2 linked regions of the Saccharothrix espanaensis DSM 44229 genome follow. The protein of the gene in region 1 binds, or shares a complex with, the protein of each later gene. Links are inferred from orthologs where the notes say so. Each region holds a gene or a part of one and is shown on either strand. Other genes may lie near its edges.

Region 1 (15,269 bases):
AACCTGGGCATCGCGCCCTCGGACTACCGCGAGCGGTTCCGCTCGTCCGTCATCGAGGAGGACTCATGACCACCTACGGCCTGCTGATCTTCGACAACGCCGAAGAACTCGACTTCGTCGGACCGTGGGAGGTGTTCACCGCCTCGTCCTCGTTGCGCGACAACGCCGACACGGCGGTCCTGCTGGCCGAGAACGCCGGCCCGGTCCGCTGCGCCAAGGGCATGCGGGTGCTGCCGGACCACCCGCTGGACGACCACCCGCCGCTGGACGTCCTGCTGGTCCCCGGCGGGATCGGCGCCCGGCAGACCGAGCCGCACAACCCGGTCGTCACCGAGTGGATCGCGAAGACCTCGGCCCGCGCCGCGTGGACCGTCGCCGTGTGCACCGGGACGTTCCTGCTGCACGCCGCCGGCCCGGCCCGCGGCCGGCGGGTGACCACGCACCGGAGCTTCGTGGACGAGCTGGCGGCGCTCGGCGGGACGACCGTCGTCCCCGACGCCCGGTACGTGGTGGACGGCGACCTGGTCACCAGTCAGGGCGTGTCCGCCGGGATCGACAGCGCGCTGTGGCTGGTCGGCCGGCTGCACGGCCGCGACCACGCCCGCGCCGTGCGCCGGGCGATCCAGTACGACCCGGCCCCGCCCTACCTCGCCGACGAGCCCCTGCCGGCGTAACCACCGCCGGACGGGTCACCGCACCCGTGCGGCCGGCCCGGCCACCGGCGGACCGCCGCCCGTCGAAGGCGTGGTCGTCGGCGCGGGGGCCGCCGAGGTCGACCAGGTCATGGAGGCGGTGGCCGGCGGAGTCGAGTTGGTCGCCGTGGGCAACGACGGGTTGAGGGGCTCCGTCGTCGCCGGCGGAGGCGTCGTGGTGGTCGGCCGCGCACTCGACGCGGACGACGGCCGCGACGGCTCCGAGGTGGGCTGGTCGACCGGTCGGGGCCGGGTCGGCACCGGTTCCGGGGGTGCCGGCGGCACCTCGCCCGGCCAAGGCCGGTCCCGCACCGGCCAGAACTCGGCAGTCTGTCCTTTGTGGACTTCCCGGGGCGTGCTCGGCGGGCTCACCGGCGGCACCGGCGCGGCGGGGCTGGTCCGGACGCTGACCAGGGTCGGGCGGGCGGTCACCTCCACGCGCCCCTGGTGCTGCGGCGGCGGCGCGGCCCCGTCCGGCGGCCGGCCGAAGGTCAGCACCAGGGCCAGCGCGCCACCCAGCGCCACGACGGGCAGCACGAGCACAGCGGAGAAACACCCGCGCCCACTGCTTGGCACCTCGCGATGACTCACCGAACCCCCGAACCGATCTTGCGTGGTACTCATTGGTCGGTTCGGGGGCGTCGGCCGCAACCACCGCCGCACTACACGGTCAGGTGAAATCGCTCAGCGCAGCGGCGGAATCAGCGGCGGGGTGAACGCCGTGCGCTCCGCCAGGGACTCCAACGCCATCCGCACGGCGGTCTCCAACTGCGGGTCACGGCCCGCCACGCGGTCCTGCGGCGTCATCACCACCTCGACGTCCGGGTCCACGCCGTGGTTCTCCACGCCCCAGCCGTGCTGGGCGAACCACAGCGCGTACCGGGGCTGGGTGACCACCGTCCCGTCGACCAGGTCGAACTGGAAGTCGATGCCGATCACGCCACCCCACGTGCGGGTGCCGACCACCGGCCCGATGCCCATCTCCTTGATCGCCACGTTCACGATGTCGCCGTCGGACCCGGCGAACTCGTCGGCGATCGCCACCACCGGACCGCGCGGCGCGTCCTGCGGGTAGCTCTCGTAGGTCGAGAACCCGCGCGCCACCTGCCAGCCGATGATCTTGCGGGCCAGCTTCTCGACCACGAGCTGCGAGGTGTGCCCGCCGCCGTTCTCCCGGACGTCGAGCACCACGGCCTCGCGCGCCAGCTCCACCCGCAGGTCGCGGTGCAGCTGCGCCCACCCGTTGCCCATCATGTCCGGCACGTGCAGGTAGCCCACCCGCCCGTCGGACAGCTCGTGCGTCCGGGCCCGGCGGTCGGCGACCCACGCGTGGTAGCGCAACGGCTCGTCGTCCTCCAGCGGGACCACCACGACCCGGCGGGGCTCGCCGCCGCCACCGGGGCGCACGGTCAGCTCCACCGGCTTGCCCGCCGTGCCCACCAGCAGCGGCCCGGGGCCCCGCACCGGGTCGACCGGGCGGCCGTCCACGGCCACGATCGCGTCGCCCGCGCGGACCGCCACACCGGGCGCGGCCAGCGGCGAACGCGCGTCCGGGTCGGAGGTCTCGCCCGGGATCACCCGCTCCACCCGCCACGCGCCCGACTCGTCACGGGCCAGGTCGGCGCCGAGCAGACCCACCGAGTGGCCGGAGTGGCCGCCGGCGGGCACGACGTAGGCGTGCGACGTGCCGAGTTCGCCCTGCACCTCCCACAGCAGGTCGACCAGGTCGGAGTACGCGCCCAGCCGGTCGACCAGCGGCCGGTAGCGGTCCAGCACGCCCGGCCAGTCCACGCCGCCCATGTCCGCGCGCCAGAACAGGTCCCGCATCAGCCGGCCCGCCTCGCCGTAGGCCTGCCGCCACTCGGCGGCCCGGTCCACCACGACCCGGATCCGCGAGAGGTCCACGTCGACCGAGTCCGAGTCCTCGGCGTCGACCTTCCGATCGGCGGGCACGACCCGCAGGTCACCGCCGTCCTGCAGGACGATCCGCTGGCCGTCGCCGGTCACCTCGTAGGCGTCGACCCCGTCGACCAGCACCTCCACCCGGACCTTGGCGAGGTCGAAGCGCTCCAGCACCGCGCGCGGCGGCCGTGCCGACGGGGTCGCCAGGTTGTCGCCGAGCACCCCGCGCAACGGGCTGCGCAGCCACAGCAGCCCGCCCTTCGCGGCGGTCAGCCCCGAGTAGCCCGCGGCCGCCACCGGAACCGGCACCACCCGGTCGGCCAGGCCGTCGAGGTCGACGACGGTGATCGGGTTCTCGTCGTCCTTGTCCTTCTCCTTGTCCTTGTCGTCGTCGCCCACCGAGCGGCCCAGCCGCAGCGGGTCGAACGGGGACGGCGTGGTCGCCGCGAGCGGCAGCAGGAACGGCCGGCAGCCGGTCGGGAACGACAGGTCGAACACGTGCGCGTCGTACACCGGGTCGAACGTGCGCAGCGACAGGAACGCCAGGTAGCGGCCGTCCTCGCTGAACGTCGGCGAGTAGTCGGCGAAGCGCAGCGGCGTCACGTCCACCAGCGACAGGTCGGTGGTGTTGGTCATCCTGATGTGCCGCAGCGGACCCGGACCCGGGTGCGACCACGCGAGCCAGTTCGAGTCGGGCGAGAACGCCAGGTCCGAGACGTGCGGGTTGGCCTCCCGGAGCACCTCGCGCACCTCGCCGGACTCCACCTCGACCAGCAGCAGCCGGCCGTCGTGGGTGGCCGCGGCCAGCCGCCGGCCGTCCGGCGCGACGGCCAGTTCGAGCACCCGGCCGAGCTTGCCGACCGCGACCCGGCGCGGCGCGTTGCCCGCCTCCACCCCGCCGGCGGGCGCGAACTCCAGGCCCTCCTCGCCCTCGGCGTCGGTCACCCAGACCACGCCGTCGCCCACCACGCGCGGCAGCCGGGCCCGCACGCCGGGCGTCTCGGCGAGGGACCGGGCGGGCCCGTCCCGGTGGGTCACCCAGTGCACGGTGCCGCGCACCTCGACCACGCTGGCCCGCCCGGTCCGGTCGGGGTGGAAGTCGTCCGGGCGGGAGGAGACCGGCCGGGGCCGGGTCGCCGTGCGCGGGCCGCCCAGCACGACGTCGAGCCTGCGCGGCTCGGCCTCCAGCGAGTCGAGCACCCAGAGGTCGCCGGCGTGCTGGTAGACGATCCGCGAGCCGTCGGTGGTGGCGGCGCGGGCGAAGAACTCCTGCTCGGTGTGCCGGCGCAGGTCGGAGCCGTCGGGCAGGCAGGAGTAGACGCTCCCCACGCCGTCGTGGTCGGACAGGAACGCGATCCGACCCCCGTCGGCGGCGGCGCCGATCCACATCGGCGAGTGCAGCGAGGAGGTCAGCTCGGGCAGGATCCGGGTGAACTCGCGGTCACCGGTCGCGTCGACCCAGAGCCGCCCGGCCGAGCCGCCCCGGTAGTGCTTCCAGTAGGCGGGGTCCTTGCCGTACATCGAGGTGACGACGACCTCGTGCGCCGGGCCGTGCGCGACGTCGCCGACCCAGCCGTAGGGCAGCCGGCGCGGCGGACCGCCGTCGGTGGGGACGGCGTGCGCCCAGCGCCGGACGCGGGTCGCCTCCCCCGCGGCGGTGACGGCCACGACCTCGCCGTCGGGCGTCCAGTCCCGGACGCCGGTGGTCGCGTTGCCCCAGTGGGTCAAGCGGGTCGCCTCGCCGCCGGCGACGGGGGCGACGTGCACTTCGGGCGCGCCGTCACGCCGGCTGGCCCAGGCCAGCAGCGTGCCGGACCGGTCGAAGCGCGGCGTGGACGCGGGAGCGCGGTCGGCGGACACCCGCCAGGCCCGGCCGCCGGCGAGCGGAGCCAGCCACACGTCGTCCTCGGCCACGAAGGTCACCAGGTCGCCGTGCAGGTGGGGGTAGCGGAGGTAGGCGTCGGTCACGTGATCGACGTTAGCGCGACACCCCGACAGCCGGCCTCAAGCTTTCTTGAGCCGGTCGAGGAAACTCCCGCCGGAAACCATCGGGAACCGAAGCACCGGCCCCCCGGGGTTCTTGGAGTCCCGCACCGCCATCACGCCCACGAGCCTCGCCACCTCGACGCAGGCGGTCTCGGTGTTGCTACGGCTCGACTTCCGCCAGGTGCCCACTTCGACGGCCTTCCATGTCCTCGGCGCACTGCTCGATGAGATCCATCGACTCCTCGACGCCGGCGGTGGCCGCGAGCAAGGTCGACTTGAGGTCAATGTAACCCCGGACGTCCTCCCACTTGTAGAGGAAGAGGTTGGATCTCAGGTGTTCCAGATGGACCACCGGCGCGGTCCTCGCCGACTCCAGCAGGACGAAGGACCCGTAGAGCCCGGGGTGGTAGCCGCGCTCCTTCGGCACCACGCGCACGGTCACGTTGTCCCGTCGGGCCATGGCGGCCAAGTGGCGCAGCTGACCCGCCATGACCGCCCGCCCACCGACCGGTCGGCGCAGCACGAACTCGTCCATGATCGACAGGTAGGGCACCGGGTCGGCATCGCGCGTGATCACCCGCTGGCGATCGAGCCGCAACCCGACCCGCTCGTGCGCCTCGGCGTTGGACAGCCCGCCCTCGGTCATGATCGTCAGCGCGTAGTCGGGGGTCTGGAGCAGGCCGGGCACCAGCAGCGGGTTGACCTCCATCATGAAGGTGGCGACCCGCTCGTACTCCATCAGCGCCTTCAACTGCTGCGGCGGCACGCCGGGGCCCGTGGCCAGCCAGTTCGACTTCGCCGCTTCGCGCGCCAGGGTGAGCAGTTCACGACGCTTCGCCCCGACGACACCCAGTGCGCCGAGGATCGAGGCCGTCTCGGTCTCGGTGGCCGGGCGCTCCCCGCGCTCCACCCGGCTGAGAGTGCTCTTGTCGATACCCACCTGGTCGCCGAGCCGGACCATGCTCAACCGCTTCGCCTTGCGCAGGTCCCTCAGCTCCGCGCCCAGCGTCCGAGCCCGTGCGTTGCTCTCCATGCGGCCAGCCTAAAGCTTCACCCAAACGTGGACTGGAGAGAATTCTCTAGATAGTGGAGCCTCTACTAAGAGAATTCCGACGCAGAGGAGAGATCATGGCGAAGCCCCGTGCGGAGATGCAGTCCTGGGTGCGGATCGAGGAGGAGACCAAGATCGAGTACCGGGCCGACCCGGCCGAGATCCTGCTCGCCATCGGGAACCTGCCCGAGTTCGAGATCGTCGCGACGCCCGCCGCGCTGCGCCGCTTCCTCGACCGCGGCGCGGCGGCCCTGCGCGAGCTCGACGCCGTTCAGGCCGGCCAGTAGGCGCGCCACTCGTCCGCGCCCAGCTTCTCGACGCCGGCCGCGCGCGCGGCGCGTTCGGCCTCCCGAACCCGGCGCTCGAACTCGCGCGCCACCGCGCGCAGCTCGGTCTCCGGGTCCTCGCCCGCGAGCTTGGCCAGCGCGGCCACCAGGAACAGCGTGACGCCCGCGCTGTCGCCGTCGGGCAGCAGTTCCACCGGCAGCCCGGCCCGCGCCGTGCGCTGGGCGAGCTTCCCGGCCAACGCCACCGCGGGCTGCCCCAGGGCGACCCCGTCGAGGCTGGACTCGCGCTGCTTCTCCACCTGCTTCAGCTCTTCCCACCGGTGCTGCTGGGACGCCGCGTCGCGCACCGCCGGGTCGTCGCCCTCGAACACGTGCGGGTGCCGACCGACCAGCTTGCGCACCAGGTCCCCGGCCACCTCGTCCACCCCGAACGGCTCGACGTCCTCCGCCGCGATCCGCGCGTGGAACAGCACCTGGAGCAGCACGTCGCCGAGCTCCTCGCGCAACGCGCCGCGGTCGCCGTCCTCGATGGCCTCCAGCAGCTCGTAGGTCTCCTCCACGAGGTACTGCCGCAACGACTTGTGGTCCTGCTCCGCGTCCCACGGGCACCCGCCCGGCGACCGCAGCCGGTCCATCACCGCGACGGCGTCGACCAGCGCCGTCCCGACCGGGTTGCGCAGCACCTCCGCGCCGGCGGCGACCAGCTCGGCGGCGTAGTCGTCCAGTCCTGCCGCCAGGTAGACCACCGCCCCGTCGACCGCGCCCACCGGGACGTCGCCGACCGGGGCCGCGCCCAGCCCACCCCAGTACTGCGCGTCCAGCCCCGGCGCGACGAAAACCGCCGCCGCGCCCCGCAGAGCGGGCAGCGCGGCGGCGGGCAGCACCGAAGTGCCGGGGCCGAGCAGGACAACCGTGTCGCGCACGCTCACGGCTTGGGCTGCCGGACGACAGCCTGGAACCCGGTCAGCTCCTCCGTGCGCGGCGCGAGCGAGATCGCCGTCGTGTCCCACACGCCGTAGCGCGGGTTCACCCTGATGTCCGGCTCGCCGGCCAGCCGCTGCACCAGTCGCAGCCCGATCTGCTCCAGCAGCTGGGGCGTGAGCTGCTCGGTGGACGAGTCGCTGCCGCCCTTGGCGTTGTCGTCGCGGGCGGTCACGTGGGCGACCAGCCACTGCGCGTTGCCGGGGTCCGGTGCGAACGCCACGACCGTGCCGGGCTGGACGCCGAACAGCGGCGAGCCCGCCGCCTGCGGCGACTCGGCGGACTTGACCTTCTGCCCGCGCTTGGCCAGCTGCTGGCCCTCCGCGCCCTTCGGCCCGGACTGGACGAACCCGGCCATCAGGCCCGGGTCGGCCGCGACCTGCTTGGCCTTGGCGACGGCGTCCTTGCCGTCCTTGGTGAAGAAGTAGTCGAAGGTGACTTCCATCCGGTCCACGTACTTGCGCGCCAGCTCGACCAGCAGCAGCTGGTCCTTGGCCCGCTCGCGGAACGTGGCGGCGTCGTAGACGGTGTTCTGCGAGGCGGCTTCCGCGCCGCCCGCGTTGTCCACCGACTCCGTCACGGCCTCCTCGGACACGGTGACGCCCTCACGCTGCGCCGCCCGCTCGATCAGCTCGTGCTGCACGCCCAGGGTCACCAACTGGCGCGACACCTGGTCGAGCTTGTGCTGCTCGTGCAGCTTCTGGGCCTCCGGCTCCTTCTTGAGCACGGTGTCCAAGCGCTGCTGGACCAGCTCAAGCGGGATCACGGTGTCGCCGATGATCGCGGCCGAACCCACCTGGCTCGGGCCGCTGCCGCAGCCCGCCACCAGCAGTGCGACGGCCGCGCCGACCAGGGTGAAGCGCCTCTGCACAGTCCTCACAGGAGCTACCTTCTCACGTCCCCGTGACGCCGCTCACGGGAGTACCCGCCAAAGATCGCAGGAAGTGCGCGCACCACTCGAGCAGTTCCTGGTCCCGCAGCTGCGGTGCGCCCATCCGGCCGCCGGCGGCTCCCTCCGTCGGCCTAGGCACGCTGACCGTGTTCGCGGCCGGCTTGTGCACCGCCTTCGGGTACAGCCGGCGCAGCCGGACCAACTGCGAGTCGCGCAGCTCCAGCGGCGCGAACCGGATGGTCTGCCCCTGCACGATCACCTCGGTCACGCCGTGCGCGCGGCACGTCTGGCGGAACCGGGCGACCGCGAGCAGCCGCTCCACCGGCAGCGGCGGGGTGCCGTAGCGGTCCTTGAGCTCGTCCCACACCGCTTGCAGCGCGGCCTCGTCACCGGCCGCCGCGATCTTGCGGTAGGCCTCCAGCCGCAGCCGCTCGCCCGGCACGTAGTCGTGCGGGATGTGCGCGTCGACCGGGAGGTCGACCCGGACGTCGGCCAGCTCCTCGTCGCCCTCGGTCTCGGCGCCCGAGTGCCGCCGGAACGCCTCGACGGCCTCGCCGACCAGCCGGACGTAGAGGTCGAACCCGACCCCCGCGATGTGCCCGGACTGCTCCGCGCCGAGGATGTTGCCCGCGCCGCGGATCTCCAGGTCCTTCATCGCGACCGCCATGCCCGCGCCCAGCTCGGTGCTCTGCGCGATCGTGGCGAGCCGGTCGTGCGCGGTCTCGGTGAGCGGGGCCTCCGGCGGGTAGAGGAAGTAGGCGTACCCGCGTTCCCGGCCGCGGCCGACGCGCCCGCGCAGCTGGTGCAGCTGGGACAGGCCGAGCATGTCGCCGCGCTCCACGATGAGCGTGTTGGCGTTGGAGATGTCCAGGCCGGTCTCCACGATCGTCGTGCAGACCAGCACGTCGTACTCGTTCTCCCAGAAGCCCTGGATGATCTTCTCCAGCTTGTCCTCGTTCATCTGGCCGTGCGCGGTGATGACCCGGGCCTCGGGCACCAGGTCCCGGATCCGCCGCGCGGCCTTCTCGATCGAGGACACCCGGTTGTGCACGTAGAAGACCTGGCCGTCGCGCAGCAGCTCACGGCGGATCGCCGCGCCGACCTGCTTGTCGTCGTAGCCGCCGACGTAGGTCAGGATCGGGTGGCGCTCCTCGGGCGGGGTGAGGATCGTCGACATCTCGCGGATGCCCGCGAGCGACATCTCCAGCGTGCGCGGGATCGGCGTGGCGGACATGGTGAGCACGTCGACGTGCGTGCGCAGCGCCTTGATGTGCTCCTTGTGCTCGACGCCGAACCGCTGCTCCTCGTCCACGATGACCAGGCCGAGGTCCTTGTAGCGCAAGCCCTTCTGCAACAGCCGGTGGGTGCCGATGACGATGTCCACCTCACCGTCGGCGAGGCCCGCGATCGTCTGCTCGGACTCCTGCGCGTCGGTGAACCGCGACAAGCCCTTGATGTTGACCGGGAACGCGCGCATCCGCTCGGCGAACGTGTTGAGGTGCTGCTGCGCGAGCAGGGTCGTGGGCACCAGCACCACGACCTGCTTGCCGTCCTGCACGGCCTTGAACGCCGCCCGGACCGCGATCTCGGTCTTGCCGTAGCCGACGTCGCCGCAGATGACCCGGTCCATCGGGACGGTCCGCTCCATGTCGGCCTTGACGTCGTCGATGGCCGCCATCTGGTCCACGGTCTCGGTGAACGGGAACGCGTCCTCCAGCTCCCGCTGCCACGGCGTGTCCGCCGCGAACGAGTGCCCCGGCGCGGCCTGCCGGGCGGCGTAGAGCTGCACCAGCTCGGCCGCGATCTGCTTGACCGCCTTGCGCGCCTTGGCCTTCGTGTTCTTCCAGTCGCTGCCGCCGAGCTTGTTCAGCGTGGGCAGCTCGCCACCGACGTACCGCGACACCTCGTCGAGCTGGTCGGTGGGCACGAACAGCCGGTCGCCGGGCTGGCCGCGCTTGGACGACGCGTACTCCAGCACCAGGTACTCCCGGGTCGCCCCGGCGACCGTGCGCTGCACCATCTCCACGTACTTGCCGATGCCGTGCTGCTCGTGCACGACGAAGTCGCCGGCCTTGAGCGCCAACGGGTCCACGGCGTTGCGCCGCTTCGACGGCATCCGCCGCATGTCCTTCGTGGACGTGCCGTGCCGCCCGCCGGTCAGGTCGGTCTCGGTGAGCACGACCAGCGCGAGGTCGGGCAGCGAGAACCCGTCCTCCAACGACCCGCGCACCACCGTGACGGTGCCGACGGCGGGTGCCTTGTCGAGCACGTCCACGCACACGGCCGACACGTCGGCTTCCTTGAGCTGCTCGACGGCCCGGTGAGCCGTGCCGGCGCCCGGCACGACGAGCACGGCCGTCCCGCCGGCGGCGGTGTGCGCCCGCAGGTCGGCGAACGCCCGGTCGATGTCGCCCTGGTAGGCCTCGACGTGCTTGAACTCCAGCCGGACGACGTCGGCGCCCTCGGTGGTGAGCTGGCTGAACGTCCACCACGGCCGGCCCTTGGCCTTGGCCGAGTCGGCCACCTCGGCCAGGCTCCGGTAGGCCGAGGCCCCCAGGTCGATCGGGGCCTTCCCGCCGCCGGCGGCGGCCGTCCACGAGGCTTCCAGGAACTCCTGCCCGGTGCGGACCAGGTCGTGCGCACGGGCCCGGATCTTCTCCGGGTCGTTGAGCACGACGTGCGTGCCCTCCGGCACCACGTCGGTGAGGAGCTGGAGCTCGCCCTCGCACAACGCCGGGATCAGGGCCTCCATCCCCTCGGACGGGACCCCGCCGGCGAGCTTGTCGAGCATCTCGACCAGCTGCGCGTCGTTCTGGTGCTCGGCGGCGAGTGCCGCCGCCCGCTCCCGGACCCGTTCGGTGAGCAGCAGCTCCCGGCACGGCGGAGCCGTGAACCGCTCCACGACCTGCGGCAACGACCGCTGGTCGGCGACCGAGAAGGGCCGGATCTCGGAGACCTCGTCCCCCCAGAACTCGACCCGCAACGGGTGCTCGGCGGTGGGCGGGAAGACGTCGAGGATGCCGCCGCGAACCGCGAACTCCCCGCGCTTCTCGACCATGTCGACCCGCGTGTAGGCGATTTCGACCAGGTCGCGGAGCAACTCCTCGAAATCGAGTTCACCGCCGACCACGAGTTCGACGGGCTGCAAGTCCCCCAACCCGGGCGCCATCGGCTGGATGACGCTGCGAATGGTGGCCACGACGACCTGGAGCGGATTCCCGTCGGGGTGCCGGAGCCGCCGCAGGACCTGGAGCCGGGCCCCCACCGTGTCCGCCCGGGGCGACAACCGCTCGTGCGGCAGGGTCTCCCAACTGGGGAAGATGGCGACCGCGTCGGCCCCCAGCAGGTCCCGCAGCACGTTCGTGAGGTCGTCGGCCTCGCGGCCGGTGGCCGTGACGGCCAGCACCGGCGCCTTGCGCGTCAGGGCGGCGGCGACGAGCGGCCGGGCGGCCGGCGCGCCCTCCAGTTCGAGGGAGGGCGAGCCGACGGAGTCGAGGAGGGCGCTGAGCGCCTTGTCTGGCAGAACAGCGGTCAGCAGGCCGGACAACGGGCCGGGCTGGGGCATTGCGTGGCTCCCAAGGCAACGAGGACAGACCCCTGCCCGGGACCTTGTCGCCCACCGGAGGGGTGCTCCCCACCACCCTACGTCCCCACCCCGACCCCCCGCTCGCCGATTACCCCGGCCCGCCCCGCCACCCCCCGAACGGGGCCGTGCTGGGCGGCGATCACCCCGCACCCGTCATCCCGGGCACGGGTCCTCGTGGCTTTCCGCGCCCGCCTCGACAGCCCTCTTCCGGCCTTTCGGACACACCACGAGCGCCGGCGGGTGCAACGCTTCGGCAATTCGGTCACGCCACTCCGAATTGACCCGGCAGCCATCCGCGCGACTCCAGTGGAACGACCCCGTGGCCCAGCGGTCGATTCGCTCGGCGGCGTCGAGGTTGACCCTGCCGTCCACGGCGTCCCACCGGGATTTCCGGTTGACCCGTGATTCACGCTGTCCCCATGGAGTACAAGGAGATCCGAGCCGACTACGACGATCGGCACATCACGGTCTACCAGGCGTACAACCCGGCCATCGCGGACGCCGCCGTGGCCGCGGGGAAGTTCGTGCCGCCCTTCAGGGCCGGGCGCATGACGTGGATCAAGCCGTCGTTCCTCTGGATGGTGTACCGCTGCGGCTGGGCCCGCAAGCCCGACCAGGAAAGGGTTCTCGCCGTTCGCATCACGCGCGAGGGGTTCGACCGCGCCGTTCGCAGCGCGGTGCCGAGTTCCGAGGTCGGCAAGGGGAAACCCGACGTCCGGGTGCAGTGGGACCCGGAGCGCGGCCTGCACCACGAGGCGCTGGACCACCGGTCCATCCAGATCGGACTGGCGGGCCGGGCCTCCGAGCGGTACGTGGAGGAGTGGACCGCGGGCATCACCGACATCACCCCGCTGGTCCACGAGATCCACGGGCACGTCCTGGCCCGCGACCTCGACCAGGCCCGGCGGCTCCTCCCGCCGGAACGCCCCTACCCGCTCGACCGGCCACACCCGCCGGAACGGCCGTAGGGCTACTTCACGACGGCCCTGACATGCTGACCGGTATGCGCCGGGTTGTCGGGTTCGCCGCCGTGTTGCTGCTCGCCGGGTGTTCCAGCACCCCCGCCGGGGGCAACGCGCCCTCCTCGCAGGAAGCTCCCAAGGGGATCACGGTCGAGGTGGTCACGAGCGGGCTCACGCACCCGTGGGAGATCGGGTTCCTGCCCGACGGCCGGCTGCTCGTCACCGAACGCCCCGGCCGCCTGGTCCTGGTCGACAAGGGGCAGCGGACACCGGTCGACGCCGATCTCGGTGACGTCGTGGCGCGCGGCGAGGGCGGGCTGATGGGGCTCGTGGTCCACCCGGACTTCGCCACCAGCAAGCGGTTCACCACGTGCTTCAACACCGACGAGGACGTCCGCCTGGTCACGTTCGCGCTCGACGGCACCGCCGCGAAGCGGGTGGGGGACCCGCTCCGGGCCGGCCTCCCGACCAACCCCAGCGGCCGGCACTCCGGGTGCCGGCTCGCGTTGGGCAAGGACGGCGAACTGCTCGTCGGCACGGGCGACACCGCGAAAGCCTCGGCCTCCCAGGACAAGGGCGACCTCGGCGGCAAGGTGCTCAAGCTCGACCTCGCCACCGGTGCGGGCGGCGTGCTCACCTACGGGCACCGCAACGTCCAGGGCATCGCGGTCCGCGCCGACGGCCTGGTCTTCACCGCCGAGCACGGCCCGGACGTGGACGACGAGGTGAACGTCCTCAAGCCCGGCGCGAACTACGGCTGGGACCCGTCGCAGGGCGGCACCGTGGACCGCTACGACGAGAGCGTCCCGATGACCGACCTCCAGCGCTTCCCGGACGCGGTCCCGGCCGTCTGGTCCTCCGGCAGCCCGACCGAGGCGATCTGCGACGCCGTGTTCCTCAGCGGCGACCGGTGGGGCGATCTGGACGGCACCCTCGCGGTCACCGCGCTCAAGGGCTCGAAGGTCCTGTTCTTCACCGTCACGGCCGAGGGCGGCGTGCACTCGGTCTCGATCCCCGAGCAGCTCGACGGCTCCTACGGCCGGTTGCGCGGCGCGGCCCTCGGGCCGGACCAGGCGCTCTACGTGACCACGTCGAACGGCTCGGACGACAAGATCCTCAAGGTGTCCCGGGGCTGACCGCCCACGGCTCCCCCGGCCGGCCGCGACCGCGGATCAGTTGCGGGTGCGCAGGCGCGGCTTGTGCTCCATGTGCGACAGGCCCTTCCACGCCAGGTTGACCAGGTGCGCGGCGACCTCGTCCTTCTTCGGCTTGCGCACCTCCAGCCACCACTGGCCGGTCAGCGCGACCATCCCGACCAGCGCCTGGCTGTAGAGCGCGGCCAGCTTGCGGTCGTAGCCCTGCCGGGAGAAGTGCAGGCCCAGGATCGACTCCACCTGGGAGGCTATGTCGTTGAGCAGCGAGGAGAACGTCCCGGTGGACGAGGCCACCGGCGAGTCGCGGACCAGGATGCGGAAGCCGTCCGTCGAGCCCTCGATGTAGTCCAGCAGCGCGCACGCGGCCTGTTCCAGCAGCTCCCGGGGGTGCCCGCCGGACAGGGCGTTGACGATGTGGTCCATCAGGTACTGCATCTCGCGGTCGACCACGACCGCGTAGATGCCTTCCTTGCCGCCGAAGTGCTCGTACACCACCGGCTTGGACACGCCCGCCCGGTGCGCGATCTCCTCGACGGAGGTGACCTCGAAACCCTTCTCGGCGAACAACGCCCGAGCGACGTCGAGCAACTGCTCGCGCCGCTCCTTCCCGGTCATCCGCACGCGCGGGACCGGGGTCTCGTCGCCGCGCCGTCGTCCCGCCACCTCGACCACCCTAAACACCCGCCCCCCGCCGCACCGGCGAGGGGCGGGTGTGGGATCACTTCTTCGCGCTGATCCGGGCGAGCCGCTGCTGGTTGGGCCAGCGCACGTCGGTCGCCCAGCCGAACTTCTCGAACAGCCAGATCATCCGCGCCGAGGTGTCGATCTGGCCGCGCTTGACGCCGTGCCGCGCGCAGGTCGGGTCGGCGTGGTGCAGGTTGTGCCACGACTCGCCGAACGACAGGATCGCCAGCGCCCAGACGTTCGCGGAGCGGTCCCGCGCGGCGAACGGGCGGTCGCCGACCATGTGGCAGATCGAGTTGACCGACCAGGTCACGTGGTGCAGGAACGCCACCCGGACCAGGCCCGCCCAGAAGAACGCGGACAGCGCGCCGGCCCACGACATCGTGATCAGGCCGCCCAGGACGCCGGGCGCGACCAGGCTGATCGTGGTCCACAGCACGAAGTACTTGTCGACCCAGACCAGGTCCTTGTCGGCCAGCAGGTCCGGCGCGAAGCGCTTGGCGTTGGTCTTGTCGCGCTCGAACAGCCAGCCCATGTGGGCGTGCCAGAAGCCCTTGGCCAGCGCGACCGGGCCGCTGCCGAACAGCCACGGCGAGTGCGGGTCGCCCTCGCGGTCGGAGAACGCGTGGTGCCGCCGGTGGTCGGCGACCCAGACGATGACCGGGCCCTGCAGCGCCATGCTGCCCGCGATGGCCAGGCCGATCTTGAGCGCCCGGTTCGCCTTGAACGAGCCGTGCGTGAAGTAGCGGTGGTAGCCGATCGTGACACCCAGGCCGGCCAGGTAGTAGAACGCGACGAACAGCGCCACGTCGACCCAGCCCAACCCCCAACCCCAGGCGAACGGGACCGCCGCGATCAGCGCCAGGAACGGCACGACGACGAACACGTAGACACCGAGCTGCTCCACGTGGCCGCGACGACCGTCGATCATCGGCTTGGGTCCCTTGTCCTCAGGACCGGGCGGCGTGGACCTGCTCTCCAGGGTGCTGGTCATACAAGTACCTCTTGGTTATCCGGGGACTACCTACGGGACCGTAACTTACGGCAGCGTAAGTTAGGACAACCCCGTCCCGCCATAGTCCGCGCCGAATC
Region 2 (14,544 bases), 6.6 Mb from region 1 along the record:
ACGGGAAGCTGACCCAGGAGGAGTTGGCGGAGGGCTCCGGGGTGAGCGTCCGCGCGATCAGCGACATGGAGCGCGGCCGGGCCAAGGGTCCGCAGCGGCGCACGGTGGAGGCGCTGGCCGCGGTGCTGGAGCTGGACCGCGACGAATCGGACGCCCTGGTGGCGGCGGCGAAGGAAGGCCGGGTGCGGCGGCAGCCGGCGGTGGCCCCGTGCGCGTTGCCGCCGGACGTCACGGACCTGACCGGCCGGGAACCGGAGTTGGCCGCGTTGACCGAGGCGGCCGGTGCCGGCACGACGTCGGTGGTCGTGGTGCACGGTCCGCCGGGCGCGGGCAAGACGGCGCTCGCGGTGCGCGCCGGCTACCTGCTCGGGCCGAAGTTCGCCGACGGGTGCTTCTTCTTCGACCTGCGCGGCATGGACGCGCGGCCGGTGCTCCCGACGGAGGTGGTGCACCGGATGCTGCTGGCGCTGGGCGTGGAGCACCCGCCGCCGGGCGAGGCGGAGCGCTCCGACCTGTACCGGGAGCTGCTGCGCTCCCGTTCGACGCTGATCGTGCTGGACAACGCCGCCGACGAGGCGCAGGTGCGGCCGCTGCTGGCCACCGGGCTCGGCTCGCTGGTGCTGGTCACCTCCCGGCAGGTGCTGGGCGGGCTGGAGGCGGTCGCGCGGCTGGGCCTGGACGTGCTGGAGCGCGACGACTCGGTGGCGTTGCTGGGCGCGATCGCGGGCCGGTCGCGGGTGGCCGCCGAGGACGCGGCGGCGCGAGAGGTGGCCCGGCTGTGCGGGCACCTGCCGCTGGCGCTGCGGATCGCGGGCAACCGGCTGGCCGGCCGTCCCAAGTGGACGGTGGCGCACCTGGCCGGGCAGCTGGCCGACGAGCGGCGCCGGCTGACCGCGCTGACCGCGGGCGACCTGCAGGTGCGGACCGCGTTCGAGATGTCCTACCGGCAGCTCGACGGCAAGGCGGCGCTGCTGTTCCGGCGGCTGTCGCTCGCGCCGGGCGCGACGGTCACGCCGGAGTTGGCGGCGGTCGCGGCGGGCGTGGACCGGTACGCGGCGGAGGACACGCTCGAAGACCTGGTGGACATGAGCCTGCTGGACAGCGCGGACACGCCCGGTCGGTACGCGTTCCACGACCTGGTGCGGGTGTTCGCCGGGGAGCGGCTGGCGCGCGAGGAGCCCGACCACGACGACACCCGGCGGCGGGTGGTGTCGTGGCTGCTGGGCACGGCCGTGGCGGCGGCCGGGTTCTTCGGGCCGGAGGCCCGCACCGAGCCCGCCGGTCCGCTGCGCGGTCGGGCCGACGCGGACGCGTGGCTGTCCGCCGAGTCCGGCAACTGGCTGGGCGCGCTGCGGTGGGCCGCCGCGCACGGCTTGCACCGCGAGGTGCTGGACCTGGCGACCGCCGTGCACTGGTACTCCGACCAGCGCGGGACCGGCGACACGTGGGTGGAGGTGTTCACGGCCGGGGTCTCGGCGGCACGGGCGCTGGGCAGCGTCCGCGACGAGGCCGTGCAGCTGAACTTCCTGACGTGGACGTTGAGCGTGCTGCTGCGCCGGCCGCACGAGGCGCTCGCGCTGCACGACGAGGCGTGGCGGGCGGCGGTCGCGGCGGGGGACGTGGTCGAACAGGGCTGGGCGATGCACTACCGGTCCGCGTCCGAGATGCGGTCCGGCGACCTGGGCGCGGCGCGGGAGAGCGCGGCGCGGGCGCAGGAGTTGTTCCGCAGCGCGGAGTTCCGGCTGGGCGAGCAGATCTCGCTGTCGTGCCTGGGCCTGGTGCTGCACGGGCTGCGCCGCTACGAGGAGGCGGTGCGGGTTCACCGGCGGCTCGTGGCCGAGGTCCGGTCGGGGGTGCTCGACGTCGCGCCGGCGCTGGTGGACGAGATGCTGGCCAGCCTGCTGGTGCGGGTCGCGGACAGCCTGGTGGAGCTGGAGCGCTGGCCGGAGGTGCTGGCAGCCTCGTCCGAGGCGCTGGCGCACTCGGTCGCGGCCACCGCGCCGGCCACCACCTACGACGCGCGGTACCTGCGCGGGTTGGCGCTGCACCGGCTCGGCGACCCGGTCGGGGCGCGGGCCGAGCTGACCGGGGCGGCCGATCTCGCCACCGCGCGCCGGGACTACCGGGTGGGCGCGATGTTCGAGGAGCTGGCCGACGTGCACGACGAGCTCGGCGACCCGGACGCGGCAGGTGAGTGCCGTTCGCGGGCCGCCGAATCGCGGTCAGCCGATCGGTGATGCGTTCCTGGCCATCGCCGTGTGGTCCTTCCGTGGCGCGCGATTGGGATGTCCCCAGTCAACCGCCGTGCCGGGCCGCGCACCACGCAGAACAACCGGCAGAAGTACGCGGGTCACCCGGTCGGTGGGCGCCGCGCGCGGAGGTCACGGTCAGTCGCCCACCACGGCGAGCGCGTCGATCTCCACCAGCAGGCCCGCCGGCAGGCCGACGTAGACCGTGGTGCGGGCGGGGAACGGCTGCGCGGTGACGACCTGGCCGTAGGCCTCGTTCATCTCGCCGAAGTGGGCGGTGTCGGTGAGGTAGACGCGCAGCATCAGCACGTCGTCCAGCGACGCCCCGGCGGCCTCCAGCACCGCGACCACGTTGGCCAGGGCCTGCTTGGTCTGCTCGGCGACGGTCTCGCCGACGATCGCGCCGGACGGGTCGAACGCGACCTGGCCCGCGACCTGCAGCACGTTGCCCTTGCGGACCCCCTGCGAGAAGGCCGCGACGGGGGCGGGCGCGTTGGCGGTGCGGATCTCGGTCTTCGGCATGCCTGTTCTCCTGTGTGGGTTGGGTCTGAGCAGTGTCGGTTCAGTCGCGCGGGGACCAGCCGCACTCCAGGGACGCCGCGCGCGCGGTGGCGAGCAGGTCCGGCAGGTGGGCCATCAGGCCGTCGAAGTCGAGCATCACCTTGGGCACCGACATCGACAGCGCCGCCACGTACTCGCCGCGCGCGCCCCGGATGGGGACGGCGAGGCAGTGGATGAAGTCCTCGTGCTCGGCGTTGTCGACGGCGTACCCGTTGGCCCGGACCCGGTCCAGTTCCGCCAGGTACGCGGCGGGGGTGGTGATGGTGTTCGCGGTCAGCGGGACGAAGTCGATGGTCGCGGCGACTTCGCGGCGGCGGGCTTCCGGCAGGTCCGACAGCAGCACCTTGGCCACGGCCGTGCAGTGCAGCGGCGCGCGCCGGCCGATCCGCGAGTACATGCGCATCGGGTGGGTGCTGTCGTACTTGTCGATGTAGATGACCTCGCCGCCCTCGTAGGACGCCAGGTGCACGGTGTACCCGAAGCGGGCGTTGAGGTCGCGCAGGGCGGGTTCGGCCGCGCGGCGGACGTCCCGTTCTTCCAGCGCGCGGTTGGCGAGGTCGAACAGCGCCGCGCCGAGCCGGTAGTGGTGCACGCCGTCGCGTCTGACGAACCGGTGCGATTCCAGCGTGCGCAACAACCGCAGCGTGGTCGACTTGTGCACCTCGATCACGGCCGACAGCTCGTCCAGCGTCTTGGCGCCCTTCGCCAGCTCCCCCATCAGGGTCAACGCCCGGTCCAGGCTCTGACTCATCCCACTGCTCTCCTCAGGTGCGCGGCGGCCCACGTCGCCGGATCGGCGTCCAGCAGCGGCCCGGTCACCCCGGCCGGCAGCGGTTCGCCCACATCCTCGCTGGTGAGCAGAGCCGCGGCCGCCTGGAGGTGGCCGGCGCGCAGTCGGCGTGTCGGCTCCAGCCCGGCCAGGTGCGCGGCCAGGTAGCCGGCGGCGAAGCCGTCGCCCGCCCCGACCGGTTCCACGACGTCGACCTTGAGCGCCTCCTGGTAGGTGACCACGTCGTCCTCGACCAGGGTCGCGCCCTGGTCGCCCTGCTTGACCACGATCGCGCGCGGCGTGGGCAGCAGGGTGCGCAGCTTGGCCGGGTCACCGGTCCCCCAGACCGCTTCGGCCTCGTCCGCGCCGGTCAGCACGATGTCCGCGGCGTCGGCCAGTTCCAGCAGCACCGACGGGTCGCGGTCCGGCCACAGCGCCGGCCGCCAGTTGAGGTCGAAGGACACCAGGTGCCGGCGCGGCCGGGACAGCGCTTCGCGCAGCAACCCCAGGCAGCTCTCGGACAGCGCGGCGGTGATGCCGCTCAGGTGCAGCAGCCGCACGCCGTCGAGGTCGAGCCGGTCGAGCGTGTCGGGCCCCATCGCCGACGCCGCCGAGCCGCGCCGGTAGTACCGGACGGGGCTGCCCGCCGCGTCCGCTTCCTTCACGTAGAGACCGGTGGGCCGGGTCGGGTCCACCCGCACCCCGGACACGTCGACGCCCGCGCCGCGCACGAAGTCGAGCACGGCACCGCCGAACGCGTCGTCCCCCACCGCGCCCACCCACCGGCTGCGCAGCCCCAGCCGCGCCAGGTGGATGGCCACGTTGGACTCGGCGCCGCCGACGGCCCGCGTCCAGGTGCGCACCTCGCGCACCGGACCGGGTTCGGCGGGCACCAGCACCACCATGGTCTCGCCCAGGCACACCACGCCGCCCGTTAGGTCGAACCGCATCCGCTCCTCCGAGCCCTTTGATTGACGAGGCGGCAGCCGAATGTTACACAACTCATCATCACATCGCGCAATAGCCGTTGCGGAATACGCAACGTGAGGAGCGAGACAGTGGACATCGACCACGACGCCGTGGCCGCGATCCGCGCGGAGCGCGTGGACTGGCGGTTCAAGGGCCTGCCCGCGAGCACGTTCGGCACGACCATCGGGGAGGTGGCCGACCGCCGGCCCGACCTGTTCGCGGACGGCTTCGTCGGACCGCTGGTGGTGCTGGACGCCGACGCGCTGGAGCACAACCTGGCCACCATGGCGCGGTGGTGCGCCGGGCACGGCGTGGCGCTGGCCCCGCACGGCAAGACGACCATGGCACCCCAGCTCTTCGCCCGCCAACTGGAGCACGGCGCGTGGGGCATCACCGCCGCGAACACCAGCCAGCTGCGGGTGTACCGGGCGTTCGGGGTGCGGCGGGTCCTGCTGGCCAACCAGCTCGTCGACCCCGCCGGGCTCGCCTGGGTCGCCGCCGAGCTCGCCGCCGACCCGTCGTTCGAGTTCTCCTGCTGGGCGGACTCGGTGGCGGGTGTGGAGCGGATGACCGAAGCGCTCGGCGCTGTGCGCAGGCCGGTGGACGTGCTGGTGGAGCTGGGCGCGCCCGGCGGGCGGACCGGCGCGCGCGACCGGGCCACGGCGGTCGAGGTCGCCCGTGCCGTCGAGCGGAGCCCGGTACTGCGGCTGGCCGGCGTCGCCGGGTACGAGGGCGCGCTGGCGCACGACGCCTCCCCCACCGCGCTGTCCACTGTGGATAGTTACCTGGACGACCTGCGCGCGTTCGCCATTGAACTGCACGAGCTGTACGAGGTGGCCGAGCCGATCGTCACGGCCGGCGGCAGCGCGTACTTCGACCAGGTCGCCGCGAAACTCGGTGGGCGGTGGCCGTTCCCGGTGCTGCCCGTCGTGCGCAGTGGCGCGTACGTGACCCACGACGACGGCTTCTACCGGGGCATCTCGCCGTTCGGCCGGGTCGCGGGCGAGCAGCCCTTCCGGTCGGCGCTGCGGGCGTGGGCGCAGGTGACGTCCCGGCCCGAGCCGGGCCTCGCGCTGCTGACCATGGGCAAGCGGGACGCGTCGTTCGACGAGGGCCTGCCCGAGCCGCAGGTGGTGCGCGGCCGCGACGGCGTGCAGCGGCCGATCAAGGGGACCGTGACCGCGCTCAACGACCAGCACACGTTCCTGGCGCTGCCGGAGGGCGCTGCCGGAGAGGTGGAGGTCGGCGACTGGGTGGGCTTCGGGCTGTCCCACCCCTGCACGGTGTTCGACAAGTGGCAACTGCTCCCGGTGGTCGACGGCACCACCGTGGTCGACCTGGTGCGCACGTACTTCTGAGAAAGGACGGCGGCGTGGACATCGTCTTCAAGGGCGCGCTCGTGGTGGACGGCACGGGCGCGCCCGGCTACCGGGCGGACGTGGGCGTGCGGGACGGCCGGATCGCGGCCATCGGCGACGTGGGCGGGGGCCGGCCGGTCGACGCGGACGGGCTGGTGCTCGCGCCCGGCTTCATCGACATGCACTCGCACTCCGACCTCCAGGTGCTCGCCGAGCCCGACCACCTGGCCAAGGTCTCGCAGGGCGTGACCACCGAGGTGCTCGGCCAGGACGGGCTGTCCTACGCGCCCGTGAACGACACCGTGCTGGCCGCCCTGCGCGGTCAACTGGCCGGGTGGAACGACGACCCGCCCGGGTTCGACTGGAACTGGCGGACCGTCGGCGAGTACCTCGACCGGCTGGACCGGGGCATCGCCGTCAACGCCGCCTACCTGGTGCCGCAGGGCACGCTGCGGATGCTGTGCGTCGGCTGGGACGACCGGCCCGCCACCACGGCGGAGATGGACCAGATGCGGGCCCACCTGGCGGACGCGCTGACGCAGGGCGCGATCGGCATGTCGTCGGGCCTGACCTACACGCCCGGCATGTACGCGGGCCTGGACGAACTCGTCGCGCTGTGCCGGGTCGTCGGCGAGTTCGGCGGCTACTACAGCCCCCACCACCGCAGCTACGGCGCGGGCGCGCTGGAGGCGTACGAGGAGATGGTGCGGGTCTCGCGGCTGTCGCACTGCCCGCTGCACCTGGCGCACGCCACGATGAACTTCGAGGTCAACCGGGGCCGCGCGGGCGAGCTGCTGTCGTTGCTGGACAACGCGATCGCGGCCGGCGTGGACATCACCCTCGACACCTACCCGTACCTGCCCGGCGCGACCTACCTGTCCGCGCTGCTGCCGAGCTGGAGCAGCGAGGGCGGACCGGACGCGACCCTGGCGCGACTGTCCGATCCGGACACCCGCGAGCGGATCCGGGCCGAGATCGAGGAGACCGGCTCGGACGGGTGCCACGGCGTGCCGGTCGACTGGGACACCATCGAGATCAACGGCGTGCGCAAGGCCGAGCACGCGCACCTGGTCGGGCACAGCGTGGCCGAGTCGGCGCGGACCGCCGGGCGGGCGCCCGCCGACCTGTACTTCGACGTGCTGATCGCCGAACGCCTCGGCACGTCGTGCCTGATGCACGTCGGCCACGAGGACAACGTGCAGGCGATCATGCGGCACCCGGCGCACACCGGCGGCAGCGACGGCCTGCTGGTCGGCGACCGGCCGCACCCGCGCGCGTGGGGCACGTTCCCGCGCTACCTGGCCCGGTACGTGCGGGAGCTGGGCGTGCTGGGGCTGGAGGAGTGCGTCGCGCACCTCACCGGACGTGCCGCCAAGCGCTTGCGCCTCAGCGACCGGGGCCTGGTCCGCGAGGGCTGGGCGGCCGACCTGGTGCTGTTCGACCCCGCGACCGTGAGCGACACCGCGACGTTCGACAACCCCCGCCAATCCGCTGCGGGCATCCCGTACGTGCTGGTCAACGGGGTTCCCGTGATCGACGACGGCCGGCCGACCGGAGCCCTGGCCGGGCGTTCCCTGCGCAACCCCGGAGGTCGTGCGTGATCGACTGGCTGCAGCACAGCACCGGCGGGCTGCTCACGCTGTCCGGGCTGGCCATCGCGTTGCTCCTGGTGCTGATCATCCGGCTCAAGGTGGAGCCGTTCATCGCGCTGCTGGTGGTCGGCCTGACCGTGGCGCTGGCCGCCGGGCTGCCGGTCGAGCAGATCGTCGGCTCGGCGCAGAAGGCGTCCGGGACGCTGCTGGAGAACGGGTTCGGCGGCATCCTCGGGCACGTCGCGGCGATCATCGGGCTGGGCACCCTGCTCGGGTCGATCCTGGAGGCCTCCGGCGGGGCCGAGGTGCTCACCCGCACGCTGCTGCGGGCGTTCGGGGAGAAGCGCGCGCCGCTCGCGATGGGCCTGGCGGGCCTGGTGTTCGGCGTGCCGGTGTTCTTCGACATCGGCATCTTCGTGCTCGCGCCGCTGGTCTACGCGGCGGCCAAGCGCGGCGGCAAGTCGATCGTGCTCTACGCGCTGCCGCTGCTGGCGGGCCTGTCGGTGATGCACGCGTTCATGCCGCCGCACCCCGGCCCGGTCGCGGCGGCGGGGCTGCTGCACGTGTCGCTGGGCTGGATCATCATCATGGCGCTGGCCGTGGCGATCCCGGCGTGGTTCATCGGCGGCGTGCTGTTCTCGGCGTGGGTCGGCAAGAAGATCGTCGTGCCGGTGCCCGAGGAGATGCTGGCCGCGGCCGAGAAGCTGCGCGGCGACCAGTCCCGGCCCGAGCCGCCGCTGTCGCTGGTCCTGGGGATCATCGCGGTGCCGCTGGTGCTCATCCTGTCCGGCACGTTCGGCAGCATCCTGCTGCCCAAGGGGTCCGCGGCGCTCGGTGTGTTCGCGTTCCTGGGCACGCCCGCCGTGGCGCTGACCATCGCGGTGCTGCTGGCGTTCTGGCTGCTGGGCTACCGGCGCGGCATGACCCGCGAGCAGGTCACCGAGCTGTCGGCGGCGTCGCTGCGGCCGGTGGCGATGATCCTGCTGGTGGTCGGCGCGGGCGGGTTCTTCGGCGCGGTGCTGTCGGCGACCGGCGTGGGCAAGGTGCTCTCGACGTCGCTGGCCGACCTGGGCCTGCCGGTCATCGCGCTGTCCTACGTGATCAGCTGCGCGCTGCGGATCGCGCAGGGCTCGGCGACGGTGGCGATCGTGACCACGACCGGGATCGTCGCGCCGGTCGTCGGCGAGCTCGGCTACTCGCAGCCCCAGCTCGCACTGGTGGTGATGGCGATCGCGGCCGGGTCGATCATCGCCTCGCACGTCAACGACGGCGGGTTCTGGATCGTGTCGCGGTACTTCGGCCTGTCGGTCAAGGAGACCCTCCAGACGTGGACGGTCCTGGAGACCATCCTGTCCGTGGTGGGCTTCGCGGTCGCGGCCCTGCTCAGCCTGGTGGTCTGAACGCCCTTGCCGCCCGTGCCCGCCGGGGTCGTCCCGGCGGGCACGGGCGTTTTTCGAGGGGTATTCAGGTGGTCTAGACGCCGGCCTTCTTGCCGTCCGGCTTGGCGGCGAACCACACGCCGCCCACGCCCTGGCCCTTGGCCTCACCGCACAGCTCGTCCTCGGCGAACAGGTACAGCGGCCACCCGGCGACGGTGACCTGCTGCTGGCCGTCCACCCGGACCACGGTGCCGACCAACGACTTGTCCACGCCCTGCACCTCGAAGTCCTCCGACCCGACCAGCAGCGGCGGCCACTTCACGGCGCACTCGCCGTTGCAGTTGGAGACCGACGGGTTCGTGGCGTCCTTGTCGAAGCGGTACAGGGTCATGCCCTCCTTGTCGGTCAGCACGGTGCCCAGGTTGCCGACCGAGGCCGTGGTCAGCGCGAGACCGGAGGACGCCGGCGCGGCCTTCTTGCCGTCCGGCGCGGCGACGAACCACGTGCCGCCCACGCCCTGGCCCTTGGCCTGGCCCGGCTCGGCGTCCTGCGCGAACCGGTAGACCGGCCAGCCGGCGACCGTGATCTGCTTCGCGCCGTCCTTGCGGTCCACAGTGGACACTAGAGCCGCGTCCACGCCCTGCACCTCCAAGTCGGCGGTCGACGCCAGCACGGGCGGCCACTTCTCGGCGCACTCGCCGTCGCAGTCGGACACCGAAGGGCTCGCCGTGTCCTTGTCGAACCGGTACAGCGTCAGGCCCTTGCCGTCGGTCAGGACCGTACCGAGCTGCGGCACCACGGCGGTCGCCAGCAGGGCCGCGTCACCCGCCACCTTGTCCACCTCGCCCAGTTGCGGGGCGACGACCTCCTGACCGGCGGGCCGCGGCGAGCCCGCCTCGGCTGCCTGGCCGCAGGCACCGAGCAGCGCGAGGGCCGCGGCCCCGAGAACGAGCGCACGAAAGCGGGTCATGGCAAACCTCCTGGGGGTGATCGCTCGCATCCGCTGCGGCAACCGACTTGCCACCAACACGGACGCCGCCCCCGGGCGGTTCACCGCGACGGCGAAGATCTTTCCGCTACTGCCGGCGAGCCGCCCGGAAGCCCGCCAGGTAGGCGCGCAGGCCGCGTTGGCCGTGGCGCATCATCAGCTCGTGGTTGGCCTTGAGCAGCGGGCGGCTGATCAGCGCGAGCCGGCGCAGCAGGGCCTTGCGCACCTCGACCTCCTGCTCGTACACCAGCCGGGTGCCCACGCCGTCCGACCCGACCCGCCAGCTCGCCGTGCCCTCCAGGTCGCCCACCAGGTCGGCGCGCAGCACCCCGGCGTCCGGGTCGTTGGTGTGGTGCCAGGTCTCGAAGACCAGGTCGTAGGGCAGCAGCGACCGGCAGCGCAGCTCGGCGGCCTGGTCCGCGACCTGCCGCGCCGCGCGGACCTCCGGCCACCACAGCGGGTAGCTGGCCAGGTCCGCCAGCACGTCGAAGGTCTCGCCGGGCGGCGAGTCGACCAGCCAGACGCTGCGGAAGCGGTACGAGTTCAACGCCATGGTCGAGATGGTCGTCCAGCGCGAACAGCCGCACCAGTAGGCCATTCGGGCGGTACTCGGATTCCGGGTGGTGTGGCACTCCACCCGGCTTCGGACCCGCTACGGACCGTCACCCGCTCCGACCTCGTGCACGCCGCTCCGGTCTCACGCCTCCCGTTCCGGCACCTCGCCCGCGAGACAGCGGTGCGCCCGCGAGACAGCGGTGCGCCCGCGAGACAGCGGTGCGCCCGCGAGACAGCGGTGCGCCCGCGAGACAGCGGTGCGCCCGCGAGACGGCGGTGCGCCCGGCCGGAGCGGGTCGGGACCCGTCCGGACCGGGCGCACCGGGTGACGTCTGCGGCGGCGGTGGATCAGCCCGCGGCGGCCTCGGCCGTGCCGACGACCTCGCGCAGGAACTGGCCGGTGTAGCTGTCGGCCTCCTCGGCGACCTCCTCCGGCGTGCCCTCGGCGATGACCGTGCCACCGCCCGAACCGCCCTCCGGCCCCATGTCGACCACCCAGTCGGAGGCCTTGATCACGTCCAGGTTGTGCTCGATCACGATCACCGTGTTGCCCTTGTCCACCAGGCCGTTGATCACGCCGAGCAGCTTGCGGATGTCCTCGAAGTGCAGGCCGGTGGTCGGCTCGTCGAGGATGTAGACCGTCTTGCCGGTCGACCGCTTCTGCAGCTCCGAGGCCAGCTTCACGCGCTGCGCCTCGCCGCCGGACAGGGTCGGCGCGGGCTGGCCCAGCCGGACGTAGCCCAGCCCGACGTCCACCAGGGTCCGCAGGTGCCGGTGGATGGCGTTGATCGGCTCGAAGAAGCCGGCGGCCTCCTCGATCGGCATGTCCAGAACTTCGGAGATGGTCTTGCCCTTGTAGTGCACTTCCAGGGTCTCCCGGTTGTACCGGGCGCCCTTGCACACCTCGCACGGGACGTAGACGTCCGGCAGGAAGTTCATCTCGATCTTGATGGTGCCGTCGCCCGCGCACGCCTCGCAGCGCCCGCCCTTGACGTTGAACGAGAACCGGCCCGGCTGGTAGCCGCGCACCTTGGCCTCGGTGGTCGCCGCGAACAGCTTGCGGATGTGGTCGAACACCCCGGTGTAGGTCGCCGGGTTCGAGCGCGGGGTGCGGCCGATCGGCGACTGGTCGACCTGCACCAGCTTGTCGACCTGCTCCAGGCCCTTGATCCGGGTGTGCCGGCCGGGGACCTGGCGCGCGCCGTTGAGCTTGTTCGCCAGGACCGTCGCCAGGATGTCGTTGACCAGCGTCGACTTGCCGGAGCCGGAGACGCCGGTCACCGAGACCAGGCAGCCCAGCGGGAACGACACGTCGATGCCGCGCAGGTTGTGCTCGCGCGCGCCCACCACCGTGAGCTGGCGCTTCTTGTCGACCTTGCGCCGGGTCGCGGGCATCGGGATCTGCTGGCGGCCGGAGAGGTACGCGCCGGTGATCGAGTCCTTGTTCTTGAGCAGCTCCTGGTACGGGCCGCTGTGCACGACCTTGCCGCCGTGCTCGCCCGCGCCGGGGCCGATGTCGACCACCCAGTCCGACGTGCGGATGGTGTCCTCGTCGTGCTCGACCACGATCAGCGTGTTGCCCAGGTCGCGCAGCCTGGTCAGGGTCTCGATCAGCCGGTGGTTGTCGCGCTGGTGCAGGCCGATCGACGGCTCGTCCAGCACGTAGAGCACGCCGACCAGGCCGGAGCCGATCTGGGTGGCCAGCCGGATGCGCTGCGCCTCGCCGCCGGACAGCGTGCCGGACGCGCGGTCCAGCGAGAGGTAGTTCAGGCCCACGTCGAGCAGGAAGTGCAGCCGGGCCTGGATCTCCTTGAGCACCGCGCCCGCGATCATCGACTCGCGCTTGGCGAGCTTGAGGCCGTCGAGGAACTCCGAGCACTCGGCCACCGACATCGCGCACACCTCGGCGATGGACTTGTCGCCCTTGCGCCCGTGGTGCAGCGTGACCGCGAGGATCTCCGGTTTGAGGCGGGTGCCCTGGCAGACCGGGCACGGCACCTCCCGCATGTAGCCCTCGTACTTCTCCCGCATCAGCTCGGACTCGGTCTGCTCCTGCCGCCGTTCGAGGAACGGGATGACGCCCTCGAAGTTCGCGTAGTAGGAGCGCTCGCGGCCGTAGCGGTTCTGGTAGCGGACGTTGACCTGCTCGGGCACGCCGTGCAGCACGGCCTTCTGCGCCTTCGCGGGCAGCTGCCGCCACGGCGTGTCCATCCGGAAGCCGATGGTCAGCGCCAGCGCCTCCAGCAGCCGGCCGAAGTACTCGGCGGTCTGGCCGGACGCCCAGGGCGCGATCGCGCCGTCGCCCAGCGACAGCTCGTCGTCCGGGACGACCAGCTCCGGGTCGACCTCCTTGCGCACGCCGATGCCGGTGCACGTCGGGCACGCGCCGTAGGGCGAGTTGAACGAGAACGAGCGCGGTTCGAGGTCCTCGATGGCCAGCGCGTGGCCGTTCGGGCAGGCCAGGTTCTCGGAGAAGCCGCGCACCCGGGCCGGGTCGTCCTCCGGCAGGTCCACGAACTCCAGCTCGACCAGGCCGTCGGCCAGCCGCAGCGCGGTCTCCACCGAGTCGGTCAGCCGCTGCTTGGAGCTCGCCTTGACGCTGAGCCGGTCGATCACCACCGCGATGTGGTGCTTCTCCTGCTTCTTGAGCTTGGGCACCTCGGCCAGCGCGTGCACGACGCCGTCGACCTTGGCCCGGGAGTAGCCCTGCGACTGGAGGCTGGAGAACAGGTCGACGTACTCGCCCTTGCGGCCCCGGATGACCGGCGCGAGCACCTGGAACTTGGTCCCGGCGCTCATCGCCAGCACCTGGTCGACGATCTGCTGCGGGGTCTGCTTGGAGATGGCCTCGCCGCAGGTCGGGCAGTGCGCCTTGCCCGCGCGGGCGTAGAGCAGGCGGAGGTAGTCGTAGACCTCGGTGATGGTGCCGACCGTGGACCGGGGGTTGCGGCTGGTCGACTTCTGGTCGATGGACACCGCGGGCGACAGGCCCTCGATGAAGTCGACGTCCGGTTTGTCCATCTGACCGAGGAACTGGCGGGCGTACGCCGAGAGCGACTCGACGTAGCGGCGCTGGCCCTCGGCGAAGATCGTGTCGAAGGCCAGGCTGGACTTGCCCGAGCCGGACAGCCCGGTGAACACGATGAGGCTGTCCCTCGGCAGGTCGAGGTCCACCCCCCGCAGGTTGTGCTCGCGCGCGCCGCGAACGACAAGGCGGTCAGCCACAACGGTTCCCTTCGGTATTCGACCATCCCCCGAACAGACGTTCGAAAAGCGTACTGGACCACCTCGGCGGGCCTGTCGGGGAGGGCGGCCACCATGCTAAAGGCGACCACCGACAAAAACGGGCGGGCGGATCCGCGATCGTGCGCCAACGGCTCTACCGGTCGGTAGCGGACGGCCCTACGCTGGAACGATAGGCCATTCGGCCGCAGACGTCGGGGATGAGGTGCTCATGAGCTTCGCTGATGCGACCCGGACCGGGTCCGCCGAGACCAGCGTACCCGCGCCGCGGGAGCGGTCCGCCGCGGTGCAGGACGCCGTCGCGGGACTGGCCGAGGTCGACCGGGCGACCCGGGTGCTCTACCAGCGGGTCGCGGAGCTCGACCTGGCCGCGCTGCGCGGGCCGAGCCTGCTGCCGGGGTGGAGCCGGGGGCACCTGGTGACCCACCTGGCCCGCAACGCCGACGCCCTGGTCAACCTCCTGACCTGGGCGAAGACCGGGGTCGAGCACCCGATGTACCCGAGCCCGGCCGACCGGGACGCCGACATCGCCGAGGGTGCGGCGCGCCTGCCGCAACTGCTGCGGGCCGACCTGGACGCGGCGTGCGAGCGGTTCGCGACGGCGGCCCGCGAGCTGCCGCCGACGGCGTGGGAGGCGGAGGTCGCGCACCCGGTCAACGGGCCGTTCCTGGCGCACCGCGTGCCGTGGCTGCGGTTGCGCGAGGTGTGGTTCCACCTGGTCGACCTCGCCGTGGGCGTGGGCTTCGAGGACCTGCCCGAGCACCTGCTGGAGGGGTTCGTCGACGGCGCGGTCGGGCAGTACGCCGACCGGGCCGACGTGCCGGACGTGCGGCTGGAGGTGACCCTGCCGGACGGCCGTCAGCGCAGCTGGGAGCTGACCG

The links.
Region 2: the proteins of mfd (region 1) and uvrA are in contact, whole or in part, in a crystal structure (PDB 4DFC), measured with the Escherichia coli proteins. The link is inferred for Saccharothrix espanaensis DSM 44229 from one-to-one orthologs.

What each region holds. Positions count from the first base shown.
Region 1 is NC_019673.1:725,644-740,912, reverse strand. Bases 7,593-11,755 are described here. They hold mfd (transcription-repair coupling factor), read right to left. Parts: upstream 11,357-11,755; coding sequence 7,793-11,356; downstream 7,593-7,792. Other genes in these bases: BN6_RS45270 (hypothetical protein), read right to left, coding at 11,531-11,749; BN6_RS03575 (SurA N-terminal domain-containing protein), read right to left, coding at 7,593-7,779. Outside these bases: BN6_RS03610 (GlxA family transcriptional regulator), read left to right, coding at 1-69; BN6_RS03605 (DJ-1/PfpI family protein), read left to right, coding at 66-674; BN6_RS03600 (hypothetical protein), read right to left, coding at 690-1,235; BN6_RS03595 (S41 family peptidase), read right to left, coding at 1,377-4,562; BN6_RS49930 (DUF397 domain-containing protein), read right to left, coding at 4,599-4,703; BN6_RS03590 (helix-turn-helix domain-containing protein), read right to left, coding at 4,741-5,613; BN6_RS03585 (hypothetical protein), read left to right, coding at 5,709-5,918; BN6_RS03580 (MazG family protein), read right to left, coding at 5,903-6,841; more of BN6_RS03575, read right to left, coding at 6,844-7,592; BN6_RS03565 (DUF4291 domain-containing protein), read left to right, coding at 11,797-12,345; BN6_RS03560 (PQQ-dependent sugar dehydrogenase), read left to right, coding at 12,381-13,475; BN6_RS03555 (TetR/AcrR family transcriptional regulator), read right to left, coding at 13,512-14,108; BN6_RS03550 (acyl-CoA desaturase), read right to left, coding at 14,212-15,171. UniProt on the Escherichia coli protein: Couples transcription and DNA repair by recognizing RNA polymerase (RNAP) stalled at DNA lesions. Mediates ATP-dependent release of RNAP and its truncated transcript from the DNA, and recruitment of nucleotide excision repair machinery to the damaged site.
Region 2 is NC_019673.1:7,357,227-7,371,770, forward strand. What follows is about bases 10,569-14,006. They hold uvrA (excinuclease ABC subunit UvrA), read right to left. Parts: upstream 13,646-14,006; coding sequence 10,769-13,645; downstream 10,569-10,768. Other genes in these bases: BN6_RS31940 (maleylpyruvate isomerase family mycothiol-dependent enzyme), read left to right, coding at 13,875-14,006. Also shown: BN6_RS31890 (ATP-binding protein), read left to right, coding at 1-2,237; BN6_RS31895 (RidA family protein), read right to left, coding at 2,388-2,771; BN6_RS31900 (IclR family transcriptional regulator), read right to left, coding at 2,812-3,561; BN6_RS31905 (sugar kinase), read right to left, coding at 3,558-4,529; BN6_RS31910 (amino acid deaminase), read left to right, coding at 4,623-5,906; BN6_RS31915 (N-acyl-D-amino-acid deacylase family protein), read left to right, coding at 5,921-7,507; BN6_RS31920 (GntP family permease), read left to right, coding at 7,504-8,898; BN6_RS31925 (lipoprotein), read right to left, coding at 8,972-9,847; BN6_RS31930 (SRPBCC family protein), read right to left, coding at 9,954-10,418; more of BN6_RS31940, read left to right, coding at 14,007-14,544. UniProt on the Escherichia coli protein: The UvrABC repair system catalyzes the recognition and processing of DNA lesions. UvrA is an ATPase and a DNA-binding protein. A damage recognition complex composed of 2 UvrA and 2 UvrB subunits scans DNA for abnormalities.